DNA from 3 places in the Streptomyces sp. NPDC002809 genome. Region 3 is predicted to be linked to each of the others. Evidence: riboswitches for the same ligand, from Rfam matches in the RefSeq annotation. Region 3 holds a riboswitch; each other region holds the start of a gene.
What was found. A riboswitch is a leader RNA that binds a small molecule or an ion and turns the genes downstream of it on or off. The one in region 3 is predicted to bind cyclic di-AMP.
Positions count from the first base shown of each region.

Region 1: another riboswitch for cyclic di-AMP. It lies ahead of ABT025_RS28700 (C40 family peptidase); the one in region 3 lies ahead of ABT025_RS15900 (M23 family metallopeptidase).
Region 2: another riboswitch for cyclic di-AMP. It lies ahead of ABT025_RS29855 (LysM peptidoglycan-binding domain-containing protein); the one in region 3 lies ahead of ABT025_RS15900 (M23 family metallopeptidase).

Region 1 covers NZ_JBEOVJ010000062.1:17,703-22,634, reverse strand. Annotated here, with positions in the region: gene ABT025_RS28710 (C40 family peptidase) at 1-519, opposite strand, end outside; gene ABT025_RS28705 (hypothetical protein) at 876-1,229, shown strand; gene ABT025_RS28700 (C40 family peptidase) at 1,303-2,484, opposite strand; cyclic di-AMP (ydaO/yuaA leader) riboswitch at 2,483-2,647, opposite strand; gene pcrA (DNA helicase PcrA) at 2,906-4,932, shown strand, end outside.
Region 2 covers NZ_JBEOVJ010000068.1:14,424-19,355, forward strand. Annotated here, with positions in the region: gene ABT025_RS29850 (FG-GAP repeat protein) at 1-1,381, opposite strand, end outside; gene ABT025_RS29855 (LysM peptidoglycan-binding domain-containing protein) at 1,614-2,492, opposite strand; cyclic di-AMP (ydaO/yuaA leader) riboswitch at 2,496-2,681, opposite strand; gene ABT025_RS29860 (ABC transporter ATP-binding protein) at 2,966-3,811, opposite strand; gene ABT025_RS29865 (FecCD family ABC transporter permease) at 3,819-4,868, opposite strand; gene ABT025_RS29870 (FecCD family ABC transporter permease) at 4,865-4,932, opposite strand, start outside.
Region 3 covers NZ_JBEOVJ010000022.1:30,445-35,376, reverse strand. Annotated here, with positions in the region: gene ABT025_RS15905 (SGNH/GDSL hydrolase family protein) at 2-847, opposite strand; gene ABT025_RS15900 (M23 family metallopeptidase) at 1,030-1,977, opposite strand; cyclic di-AMP (ydaO/yuaA leader) riboswitch at 1,983-2,139, opposite strand; gene ABT025_RS15895 (tyrosine-protein phosphatase) at 2,613-3,425, shown strand; gene ABT025_RS15890 (DUF6126 family protein) at 3,537-3,713, opposite strand; gene ABT025_RS15885 (helix-turn-helix domain-containing protein) at 3,761-4,369, opposite strand; gene ABT025_RS15880 (aspartate aminotransferase family protein) at 4,478-4,932, opposite strand, start outside.

The DNA.
Region 1 (4,932 bases), on a different contig from region 3:
GGCGAGCTCGGTCAGCCGGCCGGCGGCCTCGGCGCGGACCTGGGCCACGTCCGCGACCTGGCGCTGCACGGCACGGACCTCGGTGGCGCGCCGCTCGCCGGCCCGGTCCACGTACGAGGCGCGCCGGAGGTACTGGTCGGGGTCCGAGGAGAGCGCCAACTGCACGGCGGGGTCGATGCCCCCGGAGCGGTACTGCGCGGCGGCGTACGAACCCAGCGCGTCGCGCGCGGCGTTGAGCCGGTCGGTCCTGCGGGCGGCCTCGTCGCGCAGGGCGTCCACGGACTTGGCGGTGGCGGCCGCCTTCACCTTCGCGCCGTTGTACTGCTCCGTGGCGACCTCCGCCTCCCGGTACAGCCGGTCCACCTCGGCCTTCACCTGCGCGGGGGTCGGCGCCGGATCGGCGTGCGCGGATCCCGGCAACGCGGCGGCGGTCGCGGCCCCGGCGAGGGCGAGCGTCGCTGCGGTGCGGGCAGCAGAGCCGGTGTACGGGCGCTGCTTGGGCTTCCGGTGCGCTGCCACGAGGGCGGGCGTCCTTCCTTTCGACGGCCCGCCGGGGTCTACCGACGGGCCCGCCCGGCCCGGCGGCGGGCCGCCAACAGGGGGAGCGGCCCGCCGCCGGAACCTCGGCGGGGTGACCGGGAACGCCGTCCGGGTGCGGATCGGCGGTGTACCGGCCACCTGCACAGGGACGCTAAACCCGGGACACGGGAAAGAGTTGTAATGACGCCTATTGTCTTAATTTGGCGTTGCATTGTCGCCGGATGATCGGAAAAATTGCACCAGAGTCAGGCAATTGGTGCATCTCGCGGTCAAGTGGTCACTTAGGCCGACCGGGCTGCGGAGTGCTGATATGGCCGGGGCTAGGCTGCGGAACCATGCGTGTACTCATCGATGTCTTCGTCGCCCTGCACATCATCGGCATCGCCTCCCTGCTGGGCGGGTTCCTCACCCAGATGAAGGCGATGGGCGCGGGCACGGCACGGTTCGTCCCGGCCATGCTGCACGGCGCGCTGACCATGCTGGTCACCGGAATCGCGCTGGTCGGGCTCGACCAGGCCGACGACCACCCCGTGAACAACGTCAAGATCGGCATCAAGCTGCTGATCCTGGTCGTGATCCTCGGGCTCGTCTACGTCAAGCGCGACGAGGAGAAGGTCGACAAGGGCCTCTTCGCCGCGGTCGGTGGACTCACGATCGTCAACATCTTCATCGCCACGCTCTGGACCTGAGCCCTCGCTCACGCCGCTGCCCGGACCCATGGGGTCCGGGCAGCGGCGTTTTCGCGACGAGGGCGAGGAGAGGTCAGCCCGGTCGCACGCTCCCGTAGATCGGCATGTAGAAGATCGACTCCTCGCGCACGTTCGCCCCCGGCTTCGGCGCGTGGATCATCATGCCGTCGCCCTTGTAGATGCCGACGTGGCTGATGTCGTCGTAGAAGAAGACCAGGTCCCCGGGCTGCAGATCCGCCGTGGCGATCCGGGTGCCGACGTTCACCTGGTCCCAGGTGGTCCGCGGAATGTCGACGCCGGCCGCCTTCCAGGCCGCCTGGGTGAGCCCCGAGCAGTCGTACGAGGCCGGGCCGGTGGCTCCCCAGACGTACGGCTTGCCGAGCTGCGCCCTGGCGAACGCCATGACCTTCTCGGCCTTGGTCGAGGCTTCGGTCCCCGAACCCGAACCCGAACCCGAGCCGGTGCCGCTCCCCGTGTCCGTACCGTTCCCGCTCCCGGTGCCGGCCTCCTTGGCGGCCTCCGCGGCCTTGCGGGCGGCCTCGGCCTTCGCGGCGGCCTGCTTCTTCGCCAGTTCCGCCGCCTTGCGCTCGGCCTCCGCCTCCTTCTTGCGCTCCAGCTCCGCCAGGCGCGCCTTCTCCTCGGCGGTCAGCTTCGACAGCAGGCTGCGGGCCTCGGACAGCTTCGTCTGGACGTTCTGCTTGCTGGTGCGCAGCGTCGCCTGCGACTCGGTGAGCGTCTCCAGGCTCACCACGGCCTCGGCCCGCTGCTTGGACGCCTTCGCCTGCTGCGTACGGAAGTCCGACACGGCGCGCGTCTGGCGCTCGGTCATCCGGTCCATGAGGTGGGTCTGGTCGAAGAACGACTGCGGGTCGTCGGCCAGGAAGAAGGTGGCGGTCGGAGCGAGGGCGCCGCCGCGGTACTGGGCGGCGGCATAGGTGCCGAGTGTCCTGCGGGCCTCGTTCAGCTTCTCGGTGCGCCGGGCGACATCGTCCAGCAGGGTGTCCACCTTGGAGCGCTGCTTGGTCGTCGCTTCCTTCGCCTGGTTGTACTGCTGGGTCGCGGTGCCCGCCTGGCGGTAGAGGTCGTCGACCTTCTTCTGCACGTCCTCGATGCTGGGCTTGGGGGCCGGGGCGGCCAGTGCGCTCTGCGTGGACAGCAGAGTCACCGACGCCAGCGCGGCCGTCGTGAGCCCGACGGCGGGGCCGGTGTTGCGCACCAGGGTGCGCGGTTTGCGATGCGACGCCAAGGCCGGCATCTCCTTCCGTGGACCGCCTACCGGGTTAGCTGTCGGGTTCGGGCGGAACGGAAGGCTGCCCTACGGTCCTGGTGGGGGATTCGGACCGATTCACCCCGGTGATGCGTGTGGGTCCCCGGTTCCCGACTCCTGACGCGGAGCCCGGATTCGGCGTGGACGCCCGCTCGGCGTGGATCGCCTCTGGGGGTACGGGCCGCCCGAACGAGCACGCTAGCCAACTCATGGTGTCGTTGTGAAGGTTGATGTTCGATATGCCCGATACATTTTCGTGACCTCGACGGATCGGGGCGCTGCGGAGCAGGTGGGGCCGGAATTCCCCCACTCCGTGCGGTCCGCCGCTTGCTCTGTGTGTCCGGTCGCGAGTGCGTGGTTGGTCACTCGGGCCCGGAGTGTCAGTGCGCACGCCTAGACTCGGGAGGCGATGAGCAGCCTCTTTGACGACAGTTTCCTGGCCGGCCTCCAGCACACGGAGGAAGGGCCCCCGCCGCCCCCCGAGGACTCCGCACCCGAAGCGGTGCCGGAGGACCTCTTCGCAGGCGTATTCGACGGGCCCCCGCCGCCCCGCGACGCGTACTACCGCGACGGTGCCCACCGCCCGGTCGTCGACGCCGCCGCGCTGCTCGACGGGCTGAACACCGAGCAGCGCGCAGCCGTCGTGCACGCCGGGTCCCCGCTGCTCATCGTCGCCGGTGCCGGTTCGGGCAAGACCCGTGTGCTGACCCACCGCATCGCCCACCTGCTGGCCGAGCGCGGGGTGCACCCGGGCCAGATCCTGGCGATCACCTTCACCAACAAGGCCGCGGGCGAGATGAAGGAGCGCGTCGAGCAGCTCGTCGGGCCGCGGGCCAACGCCATGTGGGTCATGACCTTCCACAGCGCGTGCGTACGGATCCTGCGCCGCGAGTCGAAGCGGCTCGGCTTCACCTCGTCGTTCTCGATCTACGACGCCGCCGACTCCAAGCGCCTCATGGCCCTGGTCTGCCGCGATCTCGACCTCGACCCGAAGCGCTTCCCGCCGAAGTCGTTCACGGCGAAGGTCTCCAACCTGAAGAACGAGCTGATCGACGAGGAGACCTTCGCCGGCCAGGCCGCGGACGGCTTCGAGAAGACCCTCGCCCAGGCCTACGCGCTGTACCAGTCCCGGCTGCGCGAGGCCAACGCCCTGGACTTCGACGACATCATCATGACGACGGTGCACCTGCTCCAGGCGTTCCCCGACGTCGCCGAGCACTACCGCCGCCGCTTCCGGCACGTCATGGTCGACGAGTACCAGGACACCAACCACGCGCAGTACACCCTCGTGCGCGAGCTCGTGGGTCCGGCGGGCGAGGCCGACGCCCCGGGAGAGCTGTGCGTCGTGGGTGACGCGGACCAGTCGATCTACGCCTTCCGCGGCGCGACCATCCGCAACATCCTTCAGTTCGAGGAGGACTACCCGGACGCGACGACGATCATGCTGGAGCAGAACTACCGCTCCACGCAGACGATCCTGTCCGCGGCCAACGCCGTCATCGAGCGCAACGAGAGCCGTCGTCCGAAGAACCTCTGGACCAACGCCGGCACCGGTGCCCGGATCACCGGATACGTCGCGGACACCGAGCACGACGAGGCGCAGTTCGTCGCGGACGAGATCGACCGGCTCACGGACGCCGGGGACGCGAAGGCGGGCGACGTCGCCGTCTTCTACCGTACGAACGCCCAGTCCCGCGTCTTCGAAGAGATCTTCATCCGCGTCGGCCTGCCCTACAAGGTCGTCGGCGGAGTGCGCTTCTACGAGCGCAAGGAGGTCAGGGACGTCCTGGCCTACCTCCGGGTCCTCTCCAACCCCGAGGACACCGTCCCGCTGCGGCGCATCCTGAACGTGCCCAAGCGCGGCATCGGCGACCGGGCCGAAGCGATGATCGACGCCCTGTCGATGCGCGAGAAGATCTCCTTCCCGCAGGCGCTGCGCCGTGTCGACGAGGCGTACGGCATGGCGGCCCGCTCGTCGAACGCGGTGAAGCGGTTCAACACGCTGATGGAGGAGCTCCGCACGATCGTGGAGTCCGGCGCCGGACCGGCCGTCGTGCTGGAGGCCGTCATGGAGCGGACCGGCTATCTCGCCGAACTCCAGGCGTCCACCGACCCGCAGGACGAGACCCGGATCGAGAACCTCCAGGAACTCGCTTCCGTGGCTCTCGAGTTCGAGCAGGAGCGGGCGGAGGAGGAGGGCGCGGGCACGCTCGCCGAGTTCCTGGAGAAGGTCGCGCTCGTCGCCGACGCCGACCAGATCCCCGACGAGGACGAGGACGGCTCCGGTGTCGTCACGCTGATGACGCTGCACACCGCCAAGGGCCTCGAATTCCCCGTGGTCTTCCTGACCGGCATGGAGGACGGCGTCTTCCCGCACATGCGTGCGCTGGGACAGGTCAAGGAGCTGGAGGAGGAGCGCCGGCTCGCCTACGTCGG
Region 2 (4,932 bases), on a different contig from region 3:
CCCAGGCGACGCCGTTGCCGGCGTTCTCTCCGGGCGCGGCGGACAGCAGGCCGAACCGCCCGTCCTTGTCGGGATCGGTCAGCCGCACCTGACCGCCCCAGCGGTCGCCCTTCTCGGGCGCGCCCGGCACGTTCGCCGAGTCCTGGTCCCATGAGGCGGCGCGGGTGGCGGTCAGTCCGCCGGCCGCACCCCGCAGCACCCACACGGCGCCCGCGTCGGCGACCGTACCGATGTCCTCGCCTGGGGCGCCGACCGCCACGTCCGCGTACCCGTCGCCGTCGGTGTCCGCCACGGAGAGGTCGGCGCCCCACCCGTCGCCGGCCTCCGCGGCTCCGGGGACGCCCGCGGTGTCCTGCGTCCACCACACGGGCGGGGTGCCAGGGCCCTCGGAACCGACGGGTCCGTCGCCCAGGCTGCCGTAGTACACACCGACCACACCGCCGGTCATCGAGTCGCCGCCGTCGTCGGGGCTGCCGGGCTCCCCGGTGACGAGGTCGTCGTAGCCGTCGTTGTCGATGTCACCGGAGGCGACGGCGGGGCCCCCGCGCAGATCGTGGTCGTACCGGAGTCCCTGGACCTCGCCGAGGAAGAGCGCGGACCAGCCGTGCCCCGGTTCCCCGCCGACGGTGACGCCGGAGATGACGAGGTCGGCGAGACCGTTGCCGTCGTAGTCGCCGGTCGTCATGGCCCGGGGCACGATCTCCCGCCCCGGGGTGCCGGGGATGAGGCTGCTGCGTGCTGCGGGCGCCGGCGACGCGGGCATGCGCCGGGCCGCAGCGTCGTATTGGTAGAGGCTGAGGTCGGTGCGGTCGGTCACGGCCAGCTGGTCGCCGGGGATGTCGGGGCTGAAGTGTGCCGCGGCGAGCGCGCTGCCGAACCTGGCACCGGCGGCGGGCTCCTCGGCCTGCAGCCAGTCGCTGTCCACGCCGGAGAGCCCCTTGGCGGAGCCCCAGAGGACGACGACGCCGCCGGCGTCGGTCACCGGTTCGAGGTTCTCGCCGGGGAGGCCGACGACCGCGTCGTCGTACCCGTCCCCGTCCAGGTCGCCCGAGGCCAGGGCGCGGCCGAAGCCGTCCCCCGCCTCGGCGGCGCCCGGCACCCCGGTGGTGTTCTGGCTGAGGACGGCGCCCCGGGTGGTACCGATGCCGCCCGGCCCGCCGTACTGCACGGTCACATAGCCCGCGCCCTTCTTGCCGCCGATGGTCCCGCCGGGCGCGCCGATGAGCACGTCCTCGTAGCCGTCGCCGTTGAAATCGGAGTTGCGGTCGTCCGCGTGTGTTCCGCCGGGGGTGCCGGCGTGGGCGGAGGGCGCGACGGCGGCGGCCCCTGCCATCAGGAGAAATGAGGCCGCGACAACGACGGCCGGACGGTGGGCGCGCACGAGCGGCTCCTCGGTTCAAGGATGACCGGGCGAGGGCCTGCCGGACCGCGATCTGCCCCCAGGCCCCTGATCCGGGGGACGCCGGAAGGAGCCCGTTGTCCTCCCGGCGCCCTGTTGGACAGGCTCTGCGGCACAAGGGTTGTACGGCATCGCGAAAGGGGTGGAGGGGAGCAGTTCAGCTCCCTTCCACCCCTGTTCACGGTTCCGCCCGGAGGCGGGGGACCGCAGTGGCTCAGTAGGCCCCGAAGACGTTGTCGATCGAGCCGTACGTGGCGGCCGCGTAGTTGCACGCGGCGGTGATGTTGGCGACGGGGTCCAGGATGTCCAGCGAGGTGCCGGGCACGTGGTAGGCGTCGAACGTGGGCTGGATGACCTGGAGGAGGCCCTTGGACGGGGTGCCGGCGGCGGCGTTCGAGTCCCAGTTGTTGACGATCTGGGGGTTGCCCGAGGACTCGCGCATGATGTTGCGGTGGATGCTGTCGTAGCTGCCGGGAATGCCGTTCTCGGCCATGACGGCGAGGGACTCCTTGATCCAGCCGTCGAGGTCGTCGGTGTACGCCGTCGCGGTCTGCGCGGGGGTGGTCGCGGCGGTCTCCACGGCGACGGGCGTCGCCGTCCGCTGGGAACGGTCGGCGCGGTCGGTGCTCTCGGCCCGGTCGGCCGACGGCTGCGAGGCGCTGCCGGAAGTGTTCTCCGCCTTGAACTCGCTCTTGGTCGCGGCCTCGGGGGCTGCGGCCGCGGACTTGGCGCCGATGGTCAGCTTCAGGCCCGGGTGAATGAGGTCGGGGTTGCCGCCCACCACACTCCGGTTGTCCTGGTAGAGACGCTCCCAGCCGCCACTGAGGGAATGCCCTCGGGCGATCTTGGAAAGCGAATCACCGGAGACCACTGAATAGGTGGTGGATTCGGTCTTCTGTGCGGCAATTTCCTTGCCGGTCACGGAAGTCGGGGCTGCGGCCTTTTCCGCGACGACTGCCTGAGCGGGGGAGGCAGAAGCCGATCCGGCCGCGATCAGGGGGAGTGCGAGGACGACTCCTCCTGCGCTCACGGCGATGAAACCGCGGGTCAGGGAAGTGGACTTGGAACGACGGTGCTGACCCTTGAAGGGCATGGCGCTTTTCCTCTCCGCCGCCTGCGAGGTGAGCTGTCGGGTTCGGACTGGAGATGTCCGGCCGCACATGGCGACTTCACCCCTAGCCGCTCCGGATTCCGGACCGGCGGCAAACCTGGGTCCCCCGCTCCTGCCGCACGTGATGTGGTCGGGTTACCGGACGGCGGCAGGATTCGGCGTTCCATCCGGATTGACGGTGACCGTAAGCGAGAAAGGGCAGGCGAAACAAGCCCGGAATTCCTGATCACAATTGATTCGCAAGATCAATCAAAGGAAATATGGGACGCCGGTCACATGCGAGCGGGTCAACTTTCTTGGCGCGACAGGGAACCGAAGCCTCCGGCCGCGCGTCCGGGACGGGAAACGTGACGCTGGCCACTGCGCCCGAAAGGGGTGATTTGCCGGATATTCAAGAGGTGTGCCCCATGGAAAAGCGACCCCGCCAGGCATTCTCGACAGTTCCGAAGAATCGCTCAATTAGGACAATAAGGGGCAGGTATCGGCTGTGCGGCCACGCCGGTCCGGCTGCGCGCCACCACGACCGGTGAGCCGTCTCCCGGGGCGCGGAGGATGTCCGCGTCGAGCGCGTACAGCTCCTTCACCAGGGCCTCGTCGACCGTCTCGCGGGGGGCACCCCGAGCGATGACCCGGCCGCCCTTCATCGCGACGAGCAGATCGGCGTAACGGGCCGCGGCGGCGAGGTCGTGCTGGACCATGACGACGGTACGGCCGGTGGCCGCGACCTCGCGGACGAGTTCCAGGACCTCGACGGCATGCCCGAGATCGAGGGCACTGGTGGGTTCGTCGAGCAGGACGACCGGGGTCTGCTGGGCGAGGACCATCGCGAGCCAGCAGCGCTGGCGCTGGCCGCCGGACAGCCGGTCGATGCGCTCGCCGGCCAGTGCGGTGGTGCCGGTGGCGTCGAGTGCGTCGCGTACCGCCTGCTCGTCCTCGCGCGACCACTGGCGCAGCAGCCCCTGGTGCGGGCTGCGGCCGTAGCGGACCAGACCGGCCACGGTGACCGCCTCGGGGGCGCGCGGCGACTGCGGCAGCAGGGCGACATGGTGGGCGGCCCTGCGCCGGCCGGTCTGCCAGATGTCCGTCCCGCCGATCAGTACCGTGCCGGACTCCGGCCGGTGGAGCCGGGCGACGGTGCGCAGCAGGGTCGACTTCCCGCAGCCGTTGGGACCCACGATCGCGACGACCTGTCCGGCGGGGACGGTGAGGCCGACGTTCTCGACGACGGGGCGGCCCGGGTATCCGGCGTGCAGGCCACGGACTTCGAGGCCCGCCTTCGTACCGGTCGGATTCTCGGTCATGTGCGGTTCACGCCTTTCCGGCGGCCGGGTCCGGCCGCAGCAGTACCCACAGGAGGAAGGGGCCGCCGAGGACGCTGGTGACGACCCCGACGGGAAGTTCGACCGGAGCGGCGACGCGTCCGATCGCGTCGGCCGCTGCGATCAGGGCTGCCCCGGTCAGCGCCGAGCCGGTGACCGGCACCCGGGTGGGGCCGGTCAGCCGCTGCGCGAGGATCGGCGCCGCCAGTGCCACGAAGGCGATGGGGCCGCCGACCCCGACGGCCGTACCCGCCAGAAGTACCGCGAGGACGAGAGCGACGGTACGCACCCGACGCAGATCGACTCCGAGAGAACTCGCCACCTCATCGCCGAAGCGCAGCAGTTGGAGGCGGTGCCCGGCCGCCAGCGAGAGCGGGACGAGGAGGAGCAGGGCCACGGCAAGCGGCATACCGGCATCCCAGTCACGCCCGTTGAGGCTGCCGACGGCCCAGAGGAACACTCCGCCCGCCGTGTTGTCGTTCTCGCGCGACATGATCAGATCGCTCACCGCGCCGATGAACGTGGAGACGCCGATCCCCGCCACCAGCAGCCGGTAGCCGGCGCTGCCCGCTCCCCCGGCGCACAGGACGACCAGGACCGCGGCGGCTACGGCACCGAGCGGCCCGAGCCACCAGTTGCCGACCATGCCGGTGGCGGACCCCGCGGCGGCCGCGACCACGGCGGCGGTGGCGCCCTCGTTGACCCCGACGAGGTCCGGCGTGGCGAGGCGGTTGCCGGCCAGGGTCTGGGTGAGACAGCCCGCGATGCCGAGCGCGGCACCGACCAGCAGCCCGGTGAGGATACGGGGAAGCCGGAACTCCCGCACGATCATGACGGTGCCTGCATCGCCGGTTCCGAGCAGTCCCGAAAGGGTCTCCGACAGGCTCATTCCGGTCGAACTCGCCATTACCGCAAGAGTGATGAGGACTGCCAGCAGCGGAAGGAGTACCGCGGCGGCGAGCGCGCTGCGCCTCGGCAGGAGCCAGGACAGCGTTCCGGTGCGGAGCACGACGCTGTCGGGAGGGGTCACGTCCGTCACGCCGGGACCCCCGCGGACAAGCGGGAGGAGCGGGCGATCCACACGAGCAGGGGGCCGCCGACGA
Region 3 (4,932 bases):
CTCAGAGCGGCAGCAGGTCGGGCCGCTTGGCCTCCACGTGGTCTCCCGAGGACTCGCCGCGCAGCCGGCGTCCGATCCACGGCACCAGGTACTCGCGTGCCCAGTGGATGTCGTCGCGCCGCACTTCGAGCGTTCCGCGCTGTGCCTGCGGCGGCCACTCCTGGTCCGGGTCGGCGGGCACGTCGAGGCCGAGGACCTGGGCGGCGCGCAGCGCGACCCTGGTGTGCCCCTCGGGCGACAGGTGCAGCCGGTCGTTGTCCCAGGCCCGGCGGTCCTGCACCGAACGCAGGGACCAGAGGTCGAGCACCGGGCAGTCGTAGCGGTCGGCGATGGACCGCACATGGGCGGTGTAGGTGGCGATCTTGCCGCGCAGATGGCGCAGCACGGGAACGTCACGTGTGTCGAAGCCGGTGGTGACCATGACGGTGCCGACCGACCGGGTCAGCTCGGCGACCGCGCGCTCGAAGCGCTCGGCCACGTCGTCGGGGTCGGTGCCCGGCCGGATGATGTCGTTGCCGCCGGCGCAGAAGCTCACCAGATCGGGGGCGAGTTCCCTTGCGCGCGGCACCTGCTCCTCGACTATCTGGTCGAGGAGGCGTCCTCGTACGGCGAGATTGGCGTATCTGAAGTTCCCGTGCGCGGGGGCCGCGATGCCCGCCGCCGCTTCGGGGTCCGGGAGCTGGTCCGCGAGGAGTACCGCGAACCGGTCCGCCCAGCCGACGAAGGTTCCGTCCGGGCCGGGGTCACCGACTCCCTCGGTGAAGCTGTCGCCAATCGCCGCGTACGACCCGATGGCGCCCTGTCGGTTGATGACGCCCTGCTGGATGTTGTTCGAATCGTCTGCCACAAGGGCATATCCTGCACCGCCGAATGTGACCTACGCGACCGTAATACGGGGTTGACGGGTGGTGAGATAGACCACCCGGTCAGTTTTTAGTAAAGAGGGAATAAGCAGAGGGACGGTGCGCCGCCGCGCACCGTCCCTCTATGCATTGCTCAGGTCCGGTTCACCGGACCGGTGTTGCTGGATCAGACGTTGATCCCGTGCGACGCCAGGTACGCGATCGGGTCGATGTCCGAGCCGTACGCCGGGCCCGTGCGGACCTCGAAGTGGAGGTGCGGGCCGGTGGCGTTGCCGGTGGAGCCGGACAGGCCGACCTGCTGGCCCGCGGTCACGGTCTGGCCCGCCGAGACGGAGAGCGAGGACATGTGGCCGTACTGCGAGTAGTGGCCGTCGGCGTGCTTGATGACGACCTCGTTGCCGTACGCGCCGCCCCAGCCGGCGGTGACGACGGTGCCGGAGGTGATCGCCTTCACGCTCGTGCCGGTGGACACGGGGAAGTCGATGCCGGTGTGGCTGCCGCTGGACCAGTTGGCACCGGAGGCGCGGTAGGCGGTGGTGTGGTTGCCCGGAACCGGGTGGACGTAGCCGGAGTCGTTGCTCTGGGCGGCCGGGGCCGAGGACTCCTCGGACGACGAGGCGCCGGAGGAGGAAGAGGACGAGTTGGAGGCCGTGGCGGCCTTCGTCTCGGTCTTGACCGGAGCCTTGGGCGCGGCCTTCGACGGCGTGGTGGAGCCCGTGGAGGTGGTGGAGGCCTGGCTCGCGGACTTGCCGCCGAGGGTCAGCTTCATGCCCGGGAAGATCAGGCTCGGGTCGTCGCCGACGACCTTGCGGTTGTCCTGGTACAGCTTCTCCCAGCCGCCCTTGAGCTTGTGCTGGGCGGCGATCTTCGACAGGTAGTCGCCGGAGACCACGGAGTAGGACGTGGTGCCGGCCTGCTTCTTCGCGACCGGCTTGGCCGGGGTGGCGTGCGCGGCGGCCGACTTCGAGGTGGCGGGAGCGGTCTGCTCCGCGGCGTTGGCACCGGTGGCGCCGAGCAGCGGAAGCGCGATGACGGCTCCGCCGGCGCTCGCGGCGACGACGCCACGGGCGATGGTGCTGGACTTGGGACGGCGGTGCTTACCCGATATGGGCATGAAGGTTTTCCTCTCCGGCGCCTACGAGGTGAGCTGTCGGGTTCGGACTGGAGATGTCCGGTCGCGGCGGGCGCGACTTCACCCCGAGCCGGCCGGTTTCCCGGTCGGCGGCTTACCTGGTTCCCCCGCTCCTGCCACGCGGTGAGTGGGTGCGAATTCCGGGCGGCGGCAGGATTAGGCGGTCCGTCCGGATTGACAGTGAACGTAAGCGAGCCGGGACGACAGAAACAAGCCACGGGTTCCACTTCGGATTCCGCTCCGGAAATACGACACGGAATTCCGGTCACACTCCGTGGATTAAGGATCTTGAATTTCCGCGCGGCGTCCGGAATACCCCACGGCGCCGCAGCCACACACCGTCACGGATATGATCCCGCTCACGAGAGGGTGGCCATCTCCCGCACAAACAGGGCATGTTCTACCAAAAGCCCCAATACGGACATGCCTCACTCATCGGCCGTGCCGCGACCAGGAGAGCCTTGCGCCCCGGACCCTCGCAGCCGGGCACGTGGACCGTCGCGCGACCCCGGAACAGGGGCGCGACCAAGATGATTGCCCGAGGAATCAATGTCGTATCGTCACGAGAGTGGACCCGCGGGCGACACGCGCCCGCGGCAGAGCCTCCAGGAGTGACCGTGACGCAGCAGCTGCCGCAGACCCCGTCGACGGAGCCCGAGCTGGCGGGTGTCCGCAACTTCCGTGACGTGGGCGGGCTGCCCACCTCTGACGGCCGCCGGGTGCGGTACGGGCGGCTCTACCGCAGCGGTCACCTGGCACACGCCACGGCCGAGGACGCCACGTTCCTCTCCGGTCTCGGCCTGCACACCGTCTTCGACTTCCGCAACGGCGCCGACCACAAGCTGGACGGCCTGGACATCGAGCTGCCGGGCGTGCGCAACGTGAGCATCCCGCTCACCGACCCGGCCGACGGCGCGGAGTTCTGGCGGATGGTGCGCGACGGCGACATCGACGAGCTGCGGTCGATCCTGGCCGACGGCAAGGGGTCCCATCGCATGATCGCGTCGTACCGCCGGATCATCCTGGACCGCACGGCCGAGCACAGCCGGGTACTGCACGCCCTCGCCGAGGACAGCGTGCCCGCGCTGATGCACTGCGCCGCGGGCAAGGACCGTGCGGGTCTCTCCATCGCGGTGTCCCTGCTCGCCGTCGGCGTCGAACGCGATGCCATCGAGTCCGACTACCTCAAGTCCAACGACGCACACCGCCGCTACAAGGTCCGCCGCAGCGACACCTCTCCCACCGGAATGTCCGCCGAGGTGATGGAGCTGCTCAATCCGCTCTTCGGCGCCCACCCCGACTACCTCGCCGCGGCCTTCACCACCATCGACGAGACCTGGGGCAGCACCGACCGGTACCTCGCCGACGGCCTGAAGATCACCCCGCAGACACGCGAGCGGCTGCGCGAGCGCCTGCTCGACGAGGCCTGACCGGCCGGGCGGCCCGCAGCCACCGGCCGCGCACCCCCGCGACTGCCGGTGGCGCACACCCACTGCAACCGGTTGCGCATCCCAGCTCCTACCGGTTGCGCACCCCCACGGCTACTGGTTGTGCATCCCCACGGCGAACAGCAGGTAGAGGAAGCCCGCGATGACGTGCCCGGCCACCAGATAGGCGAACAGCCTGATGACGAGCCCGCGAGGCAACTTCTTCTCCTGCGGGTCGTAGTTCTTGGGCCGCCCCGGGCCGAGCGGGTCGAAGTTCTCGGAATCGGACATGACAAGTCCTCTCTGGCCATCGGCGTGCCGGTGGCGGGGGCGAAGCCTCAGCGACGGTGGATCCCGCTGCCGAGACACAGCTCGGCGGCGGGGCTCTGCAGCAGGGTGTGGACGAACAGCAGCTCGGCACCCTCGCGGTCCACGGCCGCGATCCGGTGCGGGGTGAGCGAGTCGAAGTGCGCGCTGTCCCCGGGGGCGAGGTCATGGACCGTTTCCCCGAGGGTCACCCTGAGATGCCCGGCCAGGACGTACAGCCACTCCTCGCCGGGATGGACGCGCACCAGGTCGCCCTGGGCGCCGTGCGGGACCCGGACACGCAGTGCCTGCATCGCCCGGCCGGGACCGCCGGCCTGCTGGTACATCCAGCCGTCGGCCTCGGCTCCCTCGAACCTGCGGCCGCGGACGATCGCGTCACGTTCCGGGGGGATCTCGCCCAGCAGCTCGGAGACCGTCGTACCGTAGATTCTGGCAAGTCCGAGCAGCATGGGCAGCGACGGCTGGCGCCGGCCCGTTTCGAGCCGGGACAGGTGGGCGGGCGAGAGCCCGGCCCGCTGGGCGGCCGTCTCCAGGGTGAGACCACGGCTGCGGCGCAGGTCGCGCAGGCGGGGCGCGACCCCGGGCAGCTCGTCGGCCACCCCTCCTTCTGGAGGATTCATGCTTCCATTGGGCCAGGAACTTTCCTCGGAGGCAAATTTCTTGCCTCCGAGGCAAAAGCCGGAAGCCCCGGTCCGCCACCCGGGCCCGGCCGACGGATCCGCTGCTGATCAGCGGTTGGCGACGGCCTGCTTCACCAGGGTCCGCCCGAAGTCCCACATCAGCCCGCCGCCACTGTGCGCGTCGTCCATCACGGCCGTGAAGGCACTCACAAAGCGGTCCACGTCCGCGTCGTCGATCACCAGCGGCGGAATCAGCTTGATCACTTCGAGATGGTCTCCGGAGACCTGGGTCAGGATCCGGTGCTTCTGGAGCAGCGGCACGACGACCATCTGCGCGAAGAGCCCCTTGCGGGCCGCCTGCAGCATGGTCCAGCGGCTGCGCAGCTTGAGCGAGCTCGGCCGGCCGAACTCGATGCCGATCATCAGCCCGCGCCCCCGCACCTCGTGCAGCAGCTCGTACCGCCCGACCAGCGCGGCCAGCCGTTCGCGCAGCAGATCACCGGTGCGGCGCGCGTGCGCCACCGTCTCCTCGTCCTCCATCACCGCGAGGACCGCGAGCCCGG